4 regions of the Pseudoalteromonas sp. PAR1 genome follow, and region 2 is predicted to be linked to each of the others. Evidence: predicted binding sites of a transcription regulator. Region 2 holds the regulator's gene; each other region holds the start of a gene.
What was found. Region 2 encodes sigma-54, which starts transcription at its own class of promoters, with help from an activator protein. Its sites were predicted from a motif close to GTTGGCACGNNNNTNGNNT; they were not measured.
Positions count from the first base shown of each region.

Region 1: the regulator sigma-54 is predicted to act here: its motif matches at 1,995-2,013, upstream of fliE (flagellar hook-basal body complex protein FliE).
Region 3: the regulator sigma-54 is predicted to act here: its motif matches at 1,872-1,890, upstream of QL229_RS15230 (TorF family putative porin).
Region 4: the regulator sigma-54 is predicted to act here: its motif matches at 2,475-2,493, upstream of QL229_RS00545 (EF-hand domain-containing protein).

Region 1 is NZ_CAMZMY010000006.1:168,693-172,888, reverse strand. Features, by position in the region: gene fliF (flagellar basal-body MS-ring/collar protein FliF) at 1-1,603, opposite strand, end outside; gene fliE (flagellar hook-basal body complex protein FliE) at 1,624-1,956, opposite strand; gene QL229_RS07110 (sigma-54 dependent transcriptional regulator) at 2,126-3,529, opposite strand; gene QL229_RS07105 (ATP-binding protein) at 3,526-4,196, opposite strand, start outside.
Region 2 is NZ_CAMZMY010000011.1:134,239-138,434, reverse strand. Features, by position in the region: gene rapZ (RNase adapter RapZ) at 1-511, opposite strand, end outside; gene ptsN (PTS IIA-like nitrogen regulatory protein PtsN) at 512-964, opposite strand; gene hpf (ribosome hibernation promoting factor) at 968-1,255, opposite strand; gene QL229_RS11360 (RNA polymerase factor sigma-54) at 1,282-2,778, opposite strand; gene lptB (LPS export ABC transporter ATP-binding protein) at 2,896-3,621, opposite strand; gene lptA (lipopolysaccharide transport periplasmic protein LptA) at 3,618-4,139, opposite strand; gene lptC (LPS export ABC transporter periplasmic protein LptC) at 4,129-4,196, opposite strand, start outside.
Region 3 is NZ_CAMZMY010000019.1:13,106-17,301, reverse strand. Features, by position in the region: gene QL229_RS15235 (aldo/keto reductase) at 136-1,032, shown strand; gene QL229_RS15230 (TorF family putative porin) at 1,098-1,775, opposite strand; gene QL229_RS15225 (hypothetical protein) at 2,062-3,228, opposite strand; gene QL229_RS15220 (helix-turn-helix transcriptional regulator) at 3,379-3,579, opposite strand; gene QL229_RS15215 (hypothetical protein) at 3,588-4,007, opposite strand.
Region 4 is NZ_CAMZMY010000001.1:116,008-120,203, forward strand. Features, by position in the region: gene QL229_RS00525 (hypothetical protein) at 1-99, opposite strand, end outside; gene QL229_RS00530 (HAMP domain-containing sensor histidine kinase) at 101-1,558, opposite strand; gene QL229_RS00535 (EF-hand domain-containing protein) at 1,918-2,097, shown strand; gene QL229_RS00540 (hypothetical protein) at 2,107-2,334, shown strand; gene QL229_RS00545 (EF-hand domain-containing protein) at 2,586-2,819, shown strand; gene QL229_RS00550 (EF-hand domain-containing protein) at 2,824-3,057, shown strand; gene QL229_RS00555 (amidohydrolase) at 3,150-4,196, shown strand, end outside.

The DNA of each region.
Region 1 (4,196 bases), on a different contig from region 2:
ACTGTAGTGTACCATCACTTGAGAATCCTACAGCAGCAGAGTCAAAGTCTTTATTTAGCATATCTAGCGTGCTATCACCAATATCTACACCCGCACTTAACGCATCTTCATCATACTCTTCAAGTGTATCGTCTGGGTAGATTAAGCGTTTCAGCATTGGTTTAACAACAGCCAAGATAAGTACGATAATAACCAAGGCACCTAACGCTAAGCGAAGCATTTTCATGAACCAGTCTTGTTCCCACAGCGGCACTTCAATCGCCATTTCTGTGTTTTCACGAACAAACGGAACTGTGACCACTTCAAGTGCATCACCACGTTGCATATCAAAGCCTACACCACCTTGTAGTAAACGACGAATATTTGACAATGCTTCGACAGAACGAGGCACCATAGTCGTTTCACCGTTTTCACCAACTTCTGGTACGTAATCAACAGCGACTGATACGCTAATACGACGAATAACACCTGTTTGCTGACGCTTATGAGAAATCGTGGTATCTAACTCGTAGTTGCGTGTTGCTTCTTTGTGAGAACGGCTAGGGTTAGTCGCTGAGCCTGCACTGCCTTGACCTGCAATTTCAGGAATATTCGAGTTTGCAGGTGGCTGATTTGTAAGCGCACCAGGAATACCTACAGCAAGACCGCCGATGTTATTTTCTTCGAAAGTCGTTTCGCTTCGCACTGCTGGTAAATCAGGGTTATAGCGTTTTTGAGTTTCTTCTACTGCACTAAAGTCCATATTTAAATCAACTTGCGCAGTGTAGTTACCTAAACCAACCACTGGAATGAGAATGCTGTCGATTTTATTTAAGTACTCTTCTTCACGTTTGCGCTCTATTTCATACTCTTTACGAGAGCGTGCAGCGAGTGAATTTTGTGAGCCTGAGTTTAGTAAGCGACCATTTTGATCGGTAACAGTAACACGCTCTGGCGATAAACCTTGTACCGCTGAGGCAACAATATCAACAACTGAGTCAACTTCTTCACCATCAAGCGTACGGCCGCGTTTAAGTGTTAAAACCACTGTAGCTGAAGGTTGTTTTTCGCGACGAGCAAATACGTTTTCTTTTGGAATAGCTAAAAGTACTTTGGCGCGAGTAACATTTTTTAGCTCTTCGATAGTGCGAGCAAGTTGTTGCTCACGACCATGTTTTAAACGTTCACGTTCTAGGCGTTGGCTTACACCAAATCCCATATCTTGCATGATGATGTCAGTACCTGAGCTTGGCGCTTGCTCAAGGCCTTCACGAGCCATCAATAACTTAATGTTTTGGTACTCACCTTCTTCAACAGAGATGACATTACCATCGAGTTCGTAATCAATCTTTTGCGCGTCTAAAAAGTCTAGCGTTTGAATAAGCTCTTCCGTTGGCATTTTACCAAGCGGACGCATATCTGGCTGACGTGCCCAAATGATAATAAAAATTGCGATAGCCAAACAAATTGCCAAAGCAATCACTAAAGTAACCTGGCGTAAAACATCTACACCGTTTAAGGCACTTAAGTAGCCTGACTTTTGCTCTTGTTGATCATCAGTATCGGTAGAATCGATACCGCCGCCTGCTAGGGCTAGATCAGTTGATTGATTAGATTGCGCCACGATAATTCTCCACTACCTAGTTACACAGGCATGTTCATGATTTCTTTATATGCTTCAACAAGTTTATTACGAACCTGTACCGTTGCTTCGAATGCAACTGATGATTTTTGTGAAGCAATCATCACATCTGCAAGCGATACACTGCGATCACCCATTTCAAGAGCCGTCACTTTTTGCTTGGCTTCTTGTTGCAAGCCATTCACTGTATCTAATGCATTGGTAAGTAGATCACCAAATTGTGCCGTTGATGTAGGCTGTGTCTGAGTTGGTAAATTTGTAATTGAGTTACTACGGCTAGCTTCAAGGGCCATAGATTGCATTTCTTGAAATAATGCGCTGTTTTGAACTTTCATAATACTCTCTGACAATACAGTTTACTTATAAACTGATAAAGCATAAACCGTGCCACAAAATAAAACCAATATTTTCAATGGCTTACACCATTTATTTTGCTTGTCAGAGTTTTGACAGCAAACAAGCCCACATGCTGTGAGCTTGTTTGACACTGTTTTGGAAGGAGAATTAGGCTGGCAGTGCAATCCCAAGATCGCGCATCTGCGCTAGCTTATATCGCAAGGTGCGGGGGCTAATGCCTAAGGTCTCAGCCACCTCTTTTCGCTTACCATTACAGCGTGCGAGGGTTTCTAAAATAATACGATGCTCTTTGTCTTTAAGCTCGTCTTTGTAATTACCTTGCTCACTCACCTGTGGCACTGTATCTAAATTAACTTCAACGGGTTGCTCTTGATACACCGGTGCATTGTACGGTGGCGTAGCAACTGACTTTATCTCCACCGTTAGTAACTCTTCAATGAAGACATCATCTTCATGAATGCTGTTACCATCACATAATATCAGCGCACGTTGAATAACATTATCAAGCTCTCGCACATTACCCGGCCAAGCATGTGTTAGCAGCTTTTGCTTAGCTGACTCGGTCAACATAGCAATGGGTTCTTTACTTTTCAGGCAATGGCGCTCAATTAAATGCTCTGCCAATACAACAATGTCGCCCGGGCGTTCTGCTAATGGTTTCCACATCAGCGGGAACACATTTAAGCGATAATATAAATCTTCTCTAAATAGATTTTCACTAACCGCTTCTTTTAAATCACGGTTACTCGTAGCTAAGACACGAACATCAAGCTCAATCGTTTTACGGCCGCCTAAGCGCTCTACTTCACGCTCTTGTAGTACACGCAGTAATTTTGCTTGCAGACCTAAATCCATCTCGGTGATCTCATCAAGTAAGATGGTACCGCCTTGTGCTTGTTCAAATTTACCAGGGCAGGCCTGAATGGCACCGGTAAACGCGCCTTTTTCGTAACCAAATAAGGTTGCTTCAAGCATATTTTCAGGAATAGCGGCACAGTTAATGGCAACAAAGGGAGCATCTGCACGATTCGATTTATCATGAATATAGCGGGCTAACACTTCTTTACCTGAGCCACTTGGGCCAAGTACCATAACACTGGCATCTGAACGCGCTACTTTGCTCGCAAGTTCGAGTAACTTAATACTCGATGGATCAGCAACAATTGGCCCGTCTGTTTCTTTTTCCTTTTCGGGTAAATATCGACTGACCATATTAAGCAATACTTCTGGGGCAAATGGTTTTGCCATGTAATCAATCGCACCTAAACGCATCGCTTCAACTGCATCATCAATGGTGGCATAAGCTGTCATCATAAGTACAGGTAGTTCAGGGTAGTTGAGCTTAATACTGCGAAGTAAATCAAGGCCACTCATCGCGCCCATTTGTACATCGCTGACCACTAATGAATACGTGCCTTGTTTTAACAGCACCATTGCTTGCTCAGCACTATCTGCTGCGATGCAATCAATTCCTGACATTTCGAGTGTATCAATCAAAGCTTCTCGTAAGCCTGCGTCGTCTTCAACGACTAAAATTGCGTTCGTATTCATTTTGCCTCCGCTGACGTAAATTCTGCACTTATTGGCAGGATCAAGCTAAAACATGCCCCCCCATGGGCATTATTAGTCACTTCAACCCGTCCTTGGTGCGCATTAGCGACTGAACTCACAACAGCAAGTCCAAGCCCTGTGCCTTGGCTTTTTGTAGTAAAGAAAGGTTCAAATAATTTCTCGGCCTGACTCATATCTACGCCTGGACCGTTGTCACTTACACTGATGCGAACACTATTATCATTTGCGGTGTCGCGCTCAGCACTAAGCGATACTTCTGCATGTTTGCCAATTATTTGAATACTGTTATGAATTAAGTTTTGAATCGCACTGGCAAGTGCGGTTTTATTACCCACAATCTCAATGTCTGGTTCTGGCAAGTTAACGGCTAAGGTACTTTGGTTTTGTGCAACCATTGCATCCGCCCCCGCTTTTACTTCATTGAGTAACTGTTGCATTGAAACGCTTTCGACCACTTGTTGCTCACCACTTTTGGCAAATAACAGCATATCGTTCACTTGGGTTTCTAAATCTTTTAAACGCGACATTAATTTTGTATGAAAGTTACCACGCGAACTTTCTGGCAATCGCTTTGAGCCTAAATTTGCGGCATAAAGCATGGCAGCTGATAACGGTGTTCTGACCTGATGAGCAAGTGAAGCAACCA
Region 2 (4,196 bases):
GTTTAAAGCCAAACGACATAAAGGTGATAATCAGCTTTTTATCTTTTTTACCTAAGATCTTTTCACGAATTGATTCAGCTAACTGATGAACACTCAGGTCGGTGGTATCAATCATAAAATCAGCGCGCGTGATCAGTACATCCAGTAATACTCTTTCTTGCTTAATTGCTAAATCGAGTGGCAGCGAGTCAATCGATAGAGGATGTAAGCGTCGCGTTTCAGAAAAGCGTTTGATCAGAGTTTGGTCATCACTGTCTAAATAGAACAGTGTTGGGTTTGCGAAACCTGGCAGGTATTCAAGAATATCATTAAACTCTTGCTGCTCTTTCGGTAAGTTACGCACATCTATGCTGACTGCTATTTTGTCATAGTTGTCTGAAACGCTACGAACAAGCGAAGGTAATAAGTTGACTGGGATATTATCAACACAGTAGTAACCCAAGTCTTCAAGTACACGTAAAGCGACCGATTTACCTGAGCCTGAGCGACCGCTGATGATAATTAATTCCATTTATGCCTCTGCTGATATGACCTGAAACAGTTCGTGGTCTGTTTTAGCGCTACGTAACTGTTTACAAAACTCTTTATCTTTTAGTCTATCAGCAATTGTCGATAATGTCTTTAGGTGAAGTTGGCTGTCTCCATCTGGTACGATGAGTGCAACGAAAATATCCACAGGTCGGTTATCAATTGCGTCAAAATTGATTGGGGATTCACTCACTATGACAAATGCCTGTGGTTGCTCTGCACCACTCATGCGGCCATGTGGAATAGCAATGCCACGACCAATACCTGTACTGCCTAATTTTTCTCTATTGAGTAAGGCATCAAGGACGTCTTGTTGAGATAAATGAGGAAGCTGCTGGTGAGCCAGCTCGCTGATATATTCAAGGATTCTTTTTTTGCTATTAAAAAGGACCGCAGCTTTGCTGCAGTCCTGGTTAGTAAGTGAACTAAGTTTCATAATTTAGTGTCGAGCTAATTTCTCTTTGTGTTTAATGACTTGACGATCTAGTTTGTCGATTAGCGAGTCAATGGCTGCATACATATCTTGGTGTGCAGTTGAGGCAAAGAGCTCGCCTCCATTTACATGTAAAGTTGCTTCTGCTTTTTGGCTTAATTTTTCTACATCTAGAATGACATGTACATTATTAATGTGGTCAAAATGCCTTTCTAGTTTTGCAAACTTGCTGTTTACATAGTCTCTTAATGAATCAGTGATTTCTACATGACGACCAGTTAAATTTAGTTGCATAAGCATTTTCCTTCTATGTAAAACGTCTAAATCAAACTCTTACGCTGATTAGACGGAGGTATCGCTAGAGACTCTCGATATTTTGCAATTGTGCGTCTAGCTACTTTAATTCCTTGCTCAGCCAATATATCTGCAATTTTACTATCACTCAATGGTTTAGCTGAGTTTTCTGCAGCGATAAGCTTTTTGATCAAAGCGCGAATTGCTGTTGATGAACACTCACCACCGTTTTCTGTGCTGACATGGCTTGAGAAGAAATATTTCAACTCAAAAATCCCGCGAGGGGTGTGCATGTATTTTTGTGTTGTAACACGTGAAATTGTCGATTCATGCATTTCGACCATTTCTGCGACATCGTTCAGCACCATTGGTTTCATGGCTTCTGGGCCATGTTCAAAAAATGCTTGTTGTTGCTGTACGATACAATTGGTCACTTTTAAAAGTGTATCGTTACGGCTCTCTAAGCTTTTAATAAACCATTTAGCTTCTTGTAAATGAGAGCGAATAAACTGGCTATCGCTGCTCGATTTTACTGAGCGTGACATAGCTGCATATTGGCTATTCACTCTAATTTTTGGCATACAATCTGGGTTTAGTTCAACGACCCAACGACCTTTAACTTTTTTAACCGATACATCGGGTATAACGTACTCAGACTCTTCGCGAACTATGCTGTCTGCTGGCTTAGGGTTTAAGCTGTGGATCAGCGTCATTACTTCTTTTAGTTCGCTTTCTTTAAGCTTAGTCTTTTTCATCAAAGTGCGATAGTCGCGACTTGCTAATAATTCAATATGCTCAGATAAAACCATTTTAGTTTCAGCTAAATACGGCGTACTCGCATCGAATTGGCGAAGCTGGATACATAAGCACTCTTGTAAGCTACGGGCACCAATCCCTACTGGATCAAACAACTGTATTCTCTTTAAGACCGCTTCGACTTCATCTAGTTCGATTTCTTCTTCATCATTATTTTGATTAAAACTTTCGACTATGTCTTCGCAGCTAACAGTTAAAATACCTGAGTCATCAATTGCCTCTACGATGGCGACAGCGATCGCTTCGTCAGTTGGGCTAAATGGTGTGAGTTGTAATTGCCACATAAGGTATTCATGGAGGGTTTCAGTCGATGCACCTTGATAAATTGACTCATCTTCTGGCATTGGACCTGATGATGTTGATGGGGCAGCACTCATGTACTCATCCCATGTCACATCCATGGCTAAATCGTCACTTACGGTGTCTTTGTTAAGGGCATCGCTGCTTTCTTGTTCGTACTCACTCGGCGCTTCTTCGGCCGATGCACTTAGCTGAGTATCATCAGATTCAGCTTTTTGCTCGTTCTTACCAATGTTTTCATCGTTGTAATCTGCTTCTTCCACTTCAAGCAGAGGGTTACTATCAAGTGCTTCTTGAATTTCTTGCTGGAGATCCAATGTACTAAGCTGCAGCAAGCGAATTGCTTGTTGCAGTTGTGGAGTCATTGTAAGTTGCTGGCCCATGCGCAGCTGTAATGATTGCCTCATGTATCCCTAACAATCCTTTTATGTGTTATCGACACCTGTGCAGTCACAGGTAAATTTATATCGATTTATTGTCATTGTTATTTAGTTTAGCAGATGCGCTAGATGGTGGCTTATTGGTTATAGCCTGAATTGCTCACCTAGATACACATCGCGTACGGTTTGGTCAGCTAAAACATGCTCAGGTGTTCCTGATGCAATTAGCTCCCCATGAGAAACAATGTAGGCTTTTTCACAAACATCAAGGGTTTCTCTAACATTATGGTCAGTGATTAATACACCAATACCACGATTTTTTAAGTGTTCAATAATTTTCTTTATATCTAACACTGAAATAGGATCAACACCAGCAAAAGGCTCATCTAACAAGATAAATTTAGGGTTTGCTGCTAATGCCCGAGCAATTTCTACGCGACGACGCTCGCCCCCAGATAAGGCCATGCCTTGACTATCACGAATATGCTGAATACTAAATTCATCAAGTAAGTTGTTGAGTGTTTCTTCTCGGCCTTGTTTATTTAAATCTTTACGCGTTTCTAAAATAGCCATTAGGTTTTGATAAACCGTTAACTTTCTAAAAATAGATGACTCTTGTGGTAGGTAACCAATCCCTAAACGTGCTCGGCTATGCATTGGCAAAAGTGTAATATCGTTATCATCAATGCTGATCTTGCCTTTATCGCTAGGTACTAAGCCAACAATCATATAGAAAGTGGTGGTTTTGCCTGCGCCATTTGGGCCAAGCAAACCAACGATACTGCCCGCTTCAACTTCAAGACCCACATTTTTGACAACTTGGCGGCCTTTATAGCTTTTTGCTAAAAGCTCTGCTTTTAATGTGCTCATGGTTGGCCTTTATCGTCTTGTTTGTTGTCTACAGGCACTAAGATTGTGTGTACACGGTCTGTTGAGTTTTCATCTTTTTCTGCGCTAATTAGTTGTTGTGCCATATCATAGGTAATGCTTTTCGCTGTTACTTTTTGGCCTGCTTGAGTCACTTCGGCTTCGCCATTTAAAGTTAAGAAGCGCTTGGCTACGTCGTAGCGAACTTCTTCTGCACTGGCGCTCATTACCGTGCCATCTGCTTGCTTTTCTTCAAAATAAGCAGGCTTACCTGTGGCGATAATTAACTCAACAGTACCTTCTGTATCACCACCATGGGCTTCAAGGCGTTCGGCTGTGATCCGGCGGTTACCATGTATAATTTCGACATTGCCTTCAAATATACCAACGCCATCTTTTAGCTTACCAGTTTGGCGATCTGAGCTTATGCTAATTTGTGCGCCTGTCTGCTCGGCAGCTACGCCTGAAAAGGCAATCAATAAGCTTGGGATCAGGAGTAATTTCTTCAGTTTATTGGTCATAGTATATGGTTCGTGTATGGTTAGTTAACTCTACAATCTCGGTTTTTAAATTAGCTT
Region 3 (4,196 bases), on a different contig from region 2:
AGGTACTAAAATATCCTGTTTAGTAACAAATTAGCAATTTGTTTTGTAACTGTATGTTAACAGATGTGATTAGTAAATCTGTGATAAGGTTAAGCGGTTAATTTGAGTCGAGTTTATTAGGAAAAGTAGGTCGTTATGGCGAATTGTAATGTACGTTGTATTGATGAGTTGGTATTGGGGTTTTGGCGTTTGTTAGATTGGCAGATAACGCCACAGCAATGCTTAAGCTTTTTAGAAAATGCAATCGATATGGGGGTTTCACATACCGATCATGCTGACATTTACGGTGAATACGGTTGTGAAGCTGAATTTGGCAAAGCACTTAAACTAAAACCAAGCATTCGTGATGAAATCAAAATAATCACCAAGTGTGGTATCAAGCCTGCCTTTGCAAGCCTAGGGTTGCAAGGCAAAGCAAATCATTATGACTCAAGTGCCGCGCATATTATTGCCTCAGCACAGCAGTCACTTAAAAACTTCAATACTGATCGTTTAGATGTATTACTTATTCATCGTCCTGATTACTTGATGAATGCCGATGAAATGGCAGAAGCATTTAATACCCTAAAAGCAAATGGTGATGTGATTGATTTTGGTGTGTCTAACTTTACGCCATCGCAACTTAGCTTGTTGCAGTCGCGTTTAGACTTTGAGCTTGTGACTAATCAAATTGAGTTTTCACCTTACGAAATGAAAGCGCTTGACGATGGTAGCTTAGACCAATGCCAATTGCTTGATATCAAACCTATGCTTTGGTCACCATTAGCAGGGGGTCGTTTATTCTCAAGTGATGATGAAAAAGCGGTACGTTTACGTGCAGTGTTAGAGCAGGTTGGTGCTGAAATTGGTGCTACTGCCATTGATCAGGTTGTTTATGCTTGGCTGTTAATGCACCCGAGTGCACCGTCTGTGGTACTCGGTACGGGTAATATTGAGCGTGTTAAATCAGCTGTTGAAGCTAAGCAGCTTACTATGAATCGTGAACAATGGTATCGCATTTGGCAAGGCTCAACCGGTCATAGTGTGCCTTAAAACGTAAAGTCCAAAACGAGAAAAGGGCCTTACGGCCCTTCGTGTTGCAGCAAGTAACACATTCTTTATAAAGTGAAGTCAACCGCGTAAGCGACGTACACTTTTACATCTGAACCATCTATATCGTTGTCGGCAAGACCAAATGTAAAGCCATCTTTAGATACTGAAACACCGTAGTCGATGATGTCATCATCACCGATGAAATCACCAGAGTAATGGCCAACATGAAGAGCCATTTCTGCGCCAGTACTTCCTACTGGGAAGCTGTAGTCAGCATTTAAATAAAGTGAATCACCAAAATCTGTACCGTCACCGCTTGCTGCTGATGTTGCTAATATTGCTGCACCAAAGGTGAAGCTGCCCATGCTGATGCTACCGTAGATTTCTGAAAAATCAGCATCAGCAGATGATGCTGCATCTGGATACGCATAATATATATAACCAACGTCATAGCTAACGGTTTCATTAATGTCACCGCCAAAACCAGCATAAAGATCTAACTCGTAAGTCATGTCTTCAGCCCAGCTTGCATTCGATACCCAAGTACCTGCATAAAAGCCTGATTCATTAGCGTAATCGATGCCGCCTTGGATAGCTGCATCGCCGCCTGTTTGTTCTTGGCCACGCCACAAGTAGTTAGAAGTCGCTGCTGCATTAGCTGTTACTTCAGCATAAGTATATGTAGAGCTTAACGTTAATAGCGCAATTGCGCTTGCTGCGAACGTTTTTTTTAGTTTTAGCATGTTTCTGTATCCTGTTGTTATGTTGATTTTGCCCTAGTTCAGGTTGCAGCCTGATTATTGTTTGCGGACATAATTATGTGTTGTCTGGATACGATGTAGCACTGGTTGTGCCAAGTTACTTTTGGAAGGGATATTTTATGCTTAACTACTTTAAAAACAGCCTATTAAGCTTACTATTTTTTAAAAATTAGTTTTCTTTGAATTATTCATGCGCACTTGCGTGGTGCAAAAAATAACCTGGTTGCACAATTGCGAAGCAACCAGGTTTTTCTTGTTTGAGAGTGACTTAGCCAAAAATTGCACGCATTAGACTAATTGTTTCTTCGACGCTGCGGCCTTTTTCAACTTCACTGATGATTGAATCGCGCTTAGCTTTGATATGTTCAGGGATATCATCGCTTGCTAGTGCGCGGTCTACCAGTATCTCAGCTGATTCTTTGCCACGGCGTACGGTCTTTTTACCTGCTGAGCTCGTGGTACTCTTAGGTTTGTTTAACAACTTAATATAGTTTGAGTTATCAGCGGTACTTTTATCTGCATAATAAAAGAAGCTCGGTAATAGGGCTTTGATTTCAACCAGAGAGTGTTCAAGCTCATTTGCTGCGTTGGCCATTTTGAACCAAGGCATACTATGAATGGCTTCGACAACATCTTGCCAGTAGCGCTCAAAATCGCGGTTATTAAGCTTAGTAATGCCTAATGCCGCACAAAGAGCATCGAGCTTACTATTTACGATTGGTGTAAACACGTCAGGTCGGCGCATCGCAAGTAAGCGAGTAGCAGGAGCAAGCGTTGGTTTTTCATCGCTGCCATTAAATGCCATGAAGTAAGCAACCATAAAATGCTGATAATGTTCTTGCGTTACTTCACCCTCCAGTGGAATGTGTGCAAGCGCTTCATCAAATGCGCCAGGTAAATCACTCAACATTTGGTGGAAACCTTTTGCGTTCTTGGTAGAAGCAAACCATTCAACGTCGAAGTTATAGCTGCTTGGATCAAGCGAGGCACTGTGTTTACCAGAAAAAGCTAAACGGTCTTCTGGGATCATCTCTTTCAGTGATTGCGATTTAATTGCAGCAATGTAATTAGCTAAGCGTAGTTGCTCATCAAGTGCTATTAGCTCTTGATGCTGTTCGATGAAGCCTGCGATAACCGGCCATGGCGCAACCCTTAAGGTTTTTAACTGCAAAAAGCTGATTGCAGAAATTAATAAGTCATGAAGTTTTTTTAGCGTAGGAAGTTGCTTATCTTCTAATAGATCGTAATTAATGCGATCGCGGCTTGCACTTAATAGCTCATAGCACCAACCTAAAAAGTCTTCAGGATGATTTTCTACTTTAACTGCCATTAGGTTTAAGCTGATATCAGAGGCTTGCTTGAGGATGTTTTGATAAATTTGACTTTCTTGCTCGCCAAGCGCCATTTTTGACGGTGAAATAAGCAGTTTCTTCATGCTTAATCGATACTCCAGTTTTGACCAAATTGGGTTGTTTAATTTTAGTACACAGGGTGCAAAAACAACAGGGTCGTGCATCATACCGAAGTAATGAAATGATGCAATCTTACTGATAATTTATAAGTAAGATTGCCACTGATTTTTAGATTAATCGTTGTCATCGAGTGTAAATAATTGCTCAACGGCCACTTCAAAGTGAGCAGCAATTTTTAACGCAATAATCACTGAGGGTATAAAGCGGCCTGTTTCAACTGTGCTAATAGTTTTACGTGATACTGCAATGGCATCAGCAAGTTCTTGCTGCGATAACCCCTTATCTTTACGGAATTTAGCGATATTATTTTGCACTTTTACACCTAGTCTCTACTTTGCCAAATAATTGATACACCATATATTAAACACATCAAGGCAAGGTAAAATGTGGCCATCATGCTATGAGATACATTTAAAGCAAGTTCATCAGACAATAAAAAAATCGCCCCCATGCTAAAAAGTAATCCAAGCACAACATGTTTATAAGCGATGGTATCAATCGTATTTAAAAATTCATCCTTATACGTAAGGCGATAGCCAAGTTTCCATGTAAATCCACCTCGAATCACAAACATAAAGAATGAACCAATAAATGCGGCACCACCAATAAACAGTAAAGGAACTGATGTTTGCTTGAGCATTGGGTAAACACTAATAATTAATAACGTGACTCCCATGAATATTGAAAACCATGCGTTATGACTCATAAACTTTTCTTCCGTTTTGATATCTTGCTTAGACATAATCGTTTCCTTTTATTTTCAACTCAAATGTAACCTACAGGTATCAATGTAACCCTAGGGTATCATGTGGTCAAGTTTTTTTGTAACCTGTAGGTATCAAAAAATTTCAGCGCTTATTCATATTCTTGTACCTAAGCTTGTTTACAAAGCTTTTTATGTGTTGGGCAATGCATTTGCGCCTAACTCCCG
Region 4 (4,196 bases), on a different contig from region 2:
CTTCACCTCTGCTACGGGCTTCTTTTGCGTTAATGTACAGCCCGTGATAAGCATCGAGCATGCAATGAGGATAAAACTGGCTTTATGTGCTAAGCCCATGTCAGTTAACTCCTTGGGTTAATTGAATTGGTAATTCGGCGGTAAAAACACACCCTTGAGGTTCGTTATCTGTAATAGAGAGTTTGCCATTTAATTGCTCTACGGTTTCTTTAACAATTGTGAGACCTAAGCCACTGCCCATCTCGCTCTGCTGTTTTGCATTTTTGCCTTGATAAAACGCACCAAATACCGCGGCCTTTTCGGAATCATCAATTCCATGTCCTTGATCAATAACACTGATAATAAGTTTGCCATGTTTGAAATTCGCTTTAATCGTGACACAGCCTTGTTCAGGCGAAAACTTGATTGCATTAGAAGTGAGTTGGATCAAGATCATTTCTAGTAACTCAATTGAAATATAAAGTGCTTTTTTAGGCAGCTCATCAACCCATAACAGTGATTGTTCACGTGCAACTAGACGATGTTCAAAGTGACGCTCAATCTTATCTTTTATGGCGGCAAAACTAAGCTCAGTCACTGTCTCTTTACTAGTACGAATCGCATTATAACTAAGTAAACTTTCTATCATTGCTCTAAGTCGCACCATGCTTTGGGTGATTAGCTCAAGGACTGCTTTTTGTTCATCATTAATAGGGCCAACAATTTCATCTGTTAATAGATCAGTTCCTTCAACCATTGAAGCAAGTGGGGTCTTTAACTCATGAGTTACATGACGTAAAAATGTATCTTTTTGCTGCTCAAGCATATGTAGCTGCGCTTGAACCCATTCAAGTTTGTTGCCAAGTTCAACTAACTCAGACGAGCCTCGGACATTTATTTTTTGCTGCCAATGGCCTTGACCTAGCTTATCAATCACGCTCGTTAGCTCTCGTAGACGACCACTGATCCGCCATAAAAACCCTCCGCCTACGAGTAGAGTCAAAGGAATAAGTGCTACTAACCAGTTAATAAAAGATGTTTGCAATGCTTTTAATTGCTGCTGGTTTTTAGTTATACGTAATTCGTTTTGCTCTCTAAGCCAATTGGTTTGCTCACTAATTAACTTACTTGCGGGGGCAAATAACTCACCATCTTGCTTTTGTTCAAATAAAAGATGCTGCTGTGCAAATTGCAGTACCTCAGCTAATTGACGCCACTGCAAAATATAATCAGCCGTAGGACTTAAAAAGATCAGTTCATCAATACGCTGAATTGATGAACTCCACTTATTTTCAATTAATGTATCTAAAGATTCACTCTTGAGTACCCAATTTTGCCGCGTTGCTCTTTCAAGGCTATTTAAGTCTTGCTTTAAATTGTTAAATACCTTAGTGATTTCATCATTATCACCCACAATTTCTTGCGTAACAGCCAGCTGTTTATTCAGTGCGTTTAAAAACAAAATCACCACTAAACACAATGGTAATAAGGAAAGTAAAATACTACATACAAACTGACCAATTAGGCTTGGTCGCCAGCTTAAACACTGTTTGCACTTAATTACTATGCTACTTTGCATACTTACCCTCATAAGAAACGCTGGCATTCATTATTCGTGAATGAACTTAGACACTCGCTGAATCCGAACTGAAAAAAGACAACTTACTGCCTAAATCAGGCGCAACGTTGCTATTTTGCAACAACACAACCAATTGAAAATTAAGATAAAAAAATAAAAACCAATAATTACGTTGCAAAAAAGACACATTACTCTGTAACTATTTCGTACCCAATAACAGCAAAATAACATAAATCATTGATAAAAAAGAAGAATAAAAGTTGGCACTGTTATTGTATTAGCACTTACAAATAAGTTTATTAGGACAGCAAATGAAAACGAGGACCTACACACTAGCCGTGCTGTTGAGTGTAATTTCAATGAGCAGTAATGCATTTGATTTAAAAGATACATTCAATGAATTAGATAAAGATAGCAATGGTTTTTTGAGTGATGCTGAAGCATCTGAAGACGCTTTATTACATGGAAACTTCACTCAAATTGATAGCAATCAAGATGGTCAAATTTCATTTGCAGAGTTTAAATCATTTATTAATTAGGAGTGTGTGATGAAACAACTTTTTGCAGCATTCTCGTTGATGTTTTTAGTTATCAGTGCCACCGTTTTAGCATCGCAAATGGATGTGCGTTTTGCGAAATTTGATACCAATGCCGATGGCGAAATTTCATTAACAGAAGCAACCAAACACGATAACTTACTTAAGCAATTTGCCGATCTGGATGAAAACGGCGATCAAGTTCTGTCTGAACAAGAGTTTGAGAAATTCAAACCTTAACGGCTTAAAGTGCTTGCCATAATCCCAGAGGGAATGTGTAAACGGATTTAAATTTTGGGACTTAAATTATGGCAAGCACTTTTACCAAAGCGTGTTGACCTTTGTGGATTAAAATTTGTTCACTCTGGGGACGATTCAATCGTGGCGCGAGATTTGTAACCTAGTGGGCTAAGTAAAAATCGAGCAACAAAGAGTTAATCGCCCCTAGGAAGAACCCGAAGGGCAGCGCGCCCTAATAAAGGAGAGTAATTATGAGAATTTTCTGGCTTGCTTCATGTACCTTAATTACTATAAGCTTCAACAGCTTAGCATTGGATGTAAAACAGCGCTTTGATCACCTAGATAAAGATAAAAACGGCTTTTTATCTTTGGAAGAACTTTCATCTCAACCGCATTTAAAAAAGCATATGGCGCAGTGGGATGAAAATAAAGATCAACAAATATCGCTTCTTGAATTTAAACACTACTTAACAAATAAGAGTTAAAGCAATGTCAAAATTAACCTTTGCCAGCCTCGCAATGTGTTGCGTATTTAGTACAATCAGTGTCGCTGCAGATAGTATTGGTGAAAAATTTAAACAACTAGACCGTAATGAAGATGGCTTCTTGAGCCGCTCAGAATCTGCTCGAGATCCAGCTTTATGGTCTCGGTTTAGTAATTACGATAATAATAAAGATAACAAGCTATCTCTCTCAGAATACAAGGCTTATGCCAGTAAATAGCCGTTATTTTTAGTCGAAATTTTCTTCTGTGAGTTGCAGTTTACTGCAACTCTGATACTGTTTTCATACATTAAAAAAATAATTAAAAGATTATGAAACTTATCATCAGCCTACTGGCAACAGCTTCACTGAGTTGTTTTGCCAACACCACAGTTATCTACAATGTAAATGGTTATACACCAACCTACCAAGGTGAAACCCAACACTTTTCAGCACTGGTTTTTAAAGACGGTAAAGTCGTAAAAACTGGCGATGACTCAATTAAAAAAAGCTTCCCTGACGCTACCACTATTGATGGCAAACAAGCCACTCTTTTACCTGGTTTAGTCGATGCTCATGGTCATGTGATTGGTTTAGGTAATAATCTGTCTCAACTTGATGTCAGAAATACCCGTTCAGCAGATGAGGTTGGCAAAATGCTGGCTGAATTTGCTAAAGATAAACAAGGCTGGATCATTGGCCGCGGCTGGAACCAAGAACAATGGCCCGGCGGACAGTTTCCAACCGCTGCTGATTTAGACAAATATGTAAAAGATAAACCCGTGGTACTTTCTCGGGTTGACGGCCATGCGGTCTGGGTTAACTCAAAAGCAATAGAATTAGCTGGGATATCTGCAGCCACCGATTCACCTGCTGGGGGAGAAATCATCAAACTGACTTCAGGTGAGCCATCAGGCGTATTTATTGATAAAGCCGAAACGCTTATTACAAAGCATGTACCAAAAGTAAGCCATGCCAGCATTAATACAGCATTAGACAATGCTGGTGAGCATTTACTAAGTTTGGGGATCACCTCAACCCATGATGCTGGTATCGATTATGATACATGGCAAGTATATAAGCAGCGTTCTGAGCAAAATACCCTGCCAGTTAGAATCGTCGCCATGCTTAGTGCCGCCGATCCTAAGCTAGAAGCCATGCTTAAAGCTGGTCGTTATAAAGATATGAACGACATGCTGTCTATTCGCAGTGTCAAAGTATACGCTGACGGTGCCTTGGGTAGTCGGGGTGCCGCTCTAATCGAAGAGTATGCAGATCGTAAAAATCATCATGGCTTAATGCTTGAAACCCAAGAGAAACTTGAACAATTATTTAACCTGAGTTTTGCTCATGGCTTTAGTGCGAACACCCACGCCATT